2 regions of the Vibrio spartinae genome follow, and region 2 is predicted to be linked to the other one. Evidence: predicted binding sites of a transcription regulator. Region 2 holds the regulator's gene; the other holds the start of a gene.
The links. Region 2 encodes CRP, which controls carbon source genes, mostly activating them, when cyclic AMP is high. Its sites were predicted from a motif close to TGTGANNNNNNTCACA; they were not measured.
Positions count from the first base shown of each region.

Region 1: OCU60_RS22890 (glycogen/starch/alpha-glucan phosphorylase) is a predicted target of CRP. The motif match lies at 645-660, and genes of this name have one in related genera.

Region 1 is NZ_AP024908.1:1,176,252-1,178,461, reverse strand. Features, by position in the region: gene cyoE (heme o synthase) at 1-392, shown strand, start outside; gene OCU60_RS22890 (glycogen/starch/alpha-glucan phosphorylase) at 923-2,210, shown strand, end outside.
Region 2 is NZ_AP024907.1:394,034-396,243, reverse strand. Features, by position in the region: gene OCU60_RS01685 (phosphoribulokinase) at 1-765, shown strand, start outside; gene crp (cAMP-activated global transcriptional regulator CRP) at 1,050-1,682, shown strand; gene OCU60_RS01675 (DUF1338 domain-containing protein) at 1,757-2,210, opposite strand, start outside.

The DNA.
Region 1 (2,210 bases), on a different replicon from region 2:
GTCTGGAAGGTGTTTTGCTGTTCAGCTTATTTTGTCTATGGCAGATGCCGCACTCTTATGCGATCGCGATGTTCAGACTGCAGGACTATCGTCAGGCCGGGATTCCGGTACTGCCGGTGGTTGCAGGGATCGATAAGGCTCGCAAACATATGATAGCTTATGTGGTTGCCTTCAATGTTGTTGCGCTGGGGTTATACCTCGTCGGTAATACAAGTTACGAATACTTGGTGGTCGCCTCGGTTGTTTGCTTGATGTGGACCCGAGTGACATTCCGGCGTATGACGTCGGATAACTTCGAAGCATGGTCAAAAGCGGTGTTCAAACACTCGTTGATTGTGGTGATGAGTTTTAGTGCTGTTCTCGGTATTGAACTGATTCCACTGAGTTTCTGACTCGTACACATCTTCATATGAGAATTGTAAAGGCATCATTCGATGCCTTTATTTTTATCACCTTCAATCACACATCTGTGAATGTCTCTTGCCTATACGCTTTTTTGAATAACGCTTGATTTGAATGTAAGTATTTACTTACATTTCGATGTCGTTATGCTGAAGTACCATGACTCTGTCTGGTTAAGACGAAAAATTGAGAAAAAAAAGATCATATCTCTGGTACTTTGAGCCGATATTATGTTATCAATATGTGATATTTGTCACTTTTTGTAGACTTTCTTAACTGAAAATGACACAAGGAGTTCAATTTAACGACTAAGGTTACTATCTAAAGGTATTGTGAATCGTGTTCAACACAGAAGTTGACATCTATCACACCTCAACATGGTAAGTCTGCTGTATACCATATGATTTTTATGACTGAACGGAAGTGACTGCGACAGTTGCTTCGTATCCGACATATCTTCGTCCCTGAACTGGCGGAGACGGATTTCAGTCAGCTCGTTACCTGTTTGGGAGGGGTTACGATGAAAGCAGTATTGCAGAAGTCGTTTGATAAGACGCTATTTTTGGAGAATGTAAAGCGTCATCTGACATCAACTTATGCGACAACCGTCGAAAATGCGACCAAGCGCTCTTGGTATTTGGCTATGTCCCGTGCGTTGGCAGAACTCACCACATTTGATCTACTGGAAACTGAGCAGGATGAACGAATTCTGAATGCAAAAAGTGTCAATTATCTTTCTCTGGAATTTCTGGTTGGTCGTTTGACCGGTAATAACTTACTCAATATGGGCGTTTACGAGGCCATTGGTGACGCCGTGGCTGAACTGGGGCTCGATTTAACCGATCTGCTTGAAGAAGAGCGGGATCCTTCATTGGGGAATGGTGGTTTAGGACGTTTGGCTGCTTGTTTTATGGATTCACTGGCAGCTCAGGAATTTCCGACAGTCGGTTACGGACTGCACTATGAATATGGCTTGTTCAAACAGTCGTTTGAAGCGTGCCATCAGAAAGAAGCCCCGGATGCTTGGTGTGGGATCGAAGGATATCCGTGGGAAGTTGCACGGCCAGAACTGGCACAGGAAATTGGTTTCTACGGTTATGTCACCACCGAAACGGTTGATGGGCAAGAAAGACGCAAATGGGTTCCGGGCATGACGGTTAAGGGAATGCCGTGGGATATTCCGGTGGTCGGATATAAAAGTGAGACCGTGTATCCGCTGCGTTTATGGGAGTGTCGGGCGATTGCGCCATTTTCTTTAGAAAGCTTTAACAACGGCAACTACTTTGAAGCACAACACGGCTTGATTGATGCCGGCAACATTACCAAAGTGCTCTATCCGAATGATAACCATGAAAAAGGTAAGACACTGCGTTTGATGCAGCAGTATTTTCACAGTGCTGCTTCTGTCCGGGATATTCTGCGTCGTCATCAGGCGGCAGGACATCAACTGGCCGAGTTGCCCCAGTATGAAACGATTCAGCTCAATGATACCCACCCAGCCATTGCTATCCCTGAATTGATGCGGATTTTTGTCGATGAACAAAACATGCTTTGGGAGGACGCATGGGGCATTTGTAGTCAGACATTTGCCTATACCAATCATACGTTGTTGCCTGAAGCGTTGGAAACATGGGATGAAGCATTGATCCAGCGTCTGCTACCGCGCCATATGGAAATCATCTATGAAATTAATCACCGTTTTTTACAGGAAGTCCGGAAAAAATGGCCTGGGGATGGTGATAAGCAGCAGAAGCTTTCGATTATTCAGGAAGGCTTTCACCGGATGGTGAGAATGGCAAACCTTTCTG
Region 2 (2,210 bases):
CCTGCTTGGGTTGAAGGAGACAGTTTTCACCGTTTCACCAGACCGGAAATGGACGTCGAAATCCGTAAGGCCAGAGAACAAGGACGTCATATCAGTTATTTCGGTCCTCAAGCGAACGACTTTCCCACTTTGGAAGAGTTTTTCCGAGAGTATGGCCGCACCGGAACGGGGAAAATTCGCCGCTATCTGCATACATTTGATGAAGCGGTTCCCTATAATCAGATGCCGGGAACATTCACGCCATGGCAGGATCTCCCCAATGATACCAATGTGCTCTTTTATGAAGGGCTCCACGGGGGGGTCGTTGATGGCAAAACCAACGTATCCCAACATGTCGATTTTCTCATTGGCATGGTACCGATCGTCAATCTGGAGTGGATCCAGAAATATGTCCGGGACACCCGGGACAGAGGTCATTCCAGAGAAGCAGTGATGGATTCTATCGTTCGCTCAATGGATGACTACTTAAATTATATTACGCCCCAATTTTCCCGGACGCATATTAACTTTCAGCGCGTTCCGACAGTGGATACCTCGAATCCATTGAGTGCCAAAGGGATTCCAAGTCTGGATGAGAGTTTTGTGGTCATCCGCTTACTCGGCATAAAAAAAGTCGATTTCCCTTACCTGTTGGCAATGATTGATGGCTCATTTATGTCATGCCATAACACGATTGTCGTCCCCGGTGGGAAAATGAGTTTTGCCATGGAGTTGATAGTTCGTCCGATTCTCCAGCAATTGATTGAAACAGGAAAAATTGGCTAATCACGATTCAATGGTACGAATCGGGCTCTTTTAGTTCCTATACCGTGACCATGCGCACGTTTTTGCGTACTAAATCACGGTCCTGACACGATTAAAGTCAAGAAATTGTGTAAGAAAAAGGATACTATTTGATACCGAAACAGAAGACAACTTGCAGGCTTTCTCAAGTGCTTTTATGCTAAGTGTTTAGTTCGGGGACATATTCAGTTTAAACGTGTTCAGTTCAAAAGCTTCGCGAAAACATGGAAAGCAGCAAGCATACCCTGCAGAGGAAGAGAGATATTATGGTTCTAGGTAAACCTCAAACCGATCCAACATTAGAGTGGTTTCTTTCACATTGTCACATACATAAATACCCTTCAAAGAGTACGCTGATTCATGCAGGCGAAAAAGCGGAAACGCTTTATTACATCGTGAAGGGATCTGTTGCAGTTCTGATCAAGGATGAAGAAGGAAAAGAGATGATCCTTTCCTATCTCAATCAGGGTGACTTCATCGGTGAACTTGGTTTATTCGAAGAAGGTCAAGAGCGGACTGCTTGGGTCAGAGCGAAATCTCCCTGCGAAGTTGCAGAAATTTCCTTCAAAAAATTCCGTCAGTTAATTCAGGTTAACCCAGACATTTTAATGCGTTTGGCAGGACAGATGGCAAGCCGCCTTCAAGTCACCAGCCAAAAAGTCGGTGATCTGGCTTTTCTGGATGTGACTGGTCGTATTGCCCAGACGCTGTTAAATCTGGCAAAACAACCCGATGCAATGACGCATCCAGACGGAATGCAAATCAAGATTACTCGTCAGGAGATCGGCCAGATTGTCGGCTGTTCTCGTGAAACCGTTGGTCGCATTTTGAAAATGCTTGAAGAGCAGAACCTTATTTCAGCCCACGGAAAAACAATCGTTGTTTACGGTACAAGATAATTTTTTCTGCTTGAACCAACAAAAGAGCCATCCTCGCGATGGCTCTTTTATTTGCTACGATTAAACATAATACATCACTGACCATGTGTACTTTGAGTATGAGTACTTTGAGCATGAGTACTTTCAAAAATTTTGTCCGCGGAAGCTTCGACAAATCCGGGATACAATATGCCATTGCTCATCGGATAACGTTTGGCAAACTCATAAAAACCACCGGGAACCAACAACTCCGCTTCATCAAATTCAACTGCAACCCGATCAGCCATGGTTGAGGACTGTTCCAGAAATAGCGCAGGTGAACCTTTTACTTCACCACCTGATGAATTGATCACAAAATCATGCTGGTGCAGATAAGCATTAACGTCCGCGACCTGATTAAAGCGGGCCAACTGATTCACACTCACGGTAAAATGGTTCGCACCATAACCATGTGCGGCAACCCAAGCGGCATACTCACTTTCTTCGGCCAACAAATAATATTGCTCGAGTGACACGGGCCACAAACGTCCGCCATAAAGGAAATTAGCA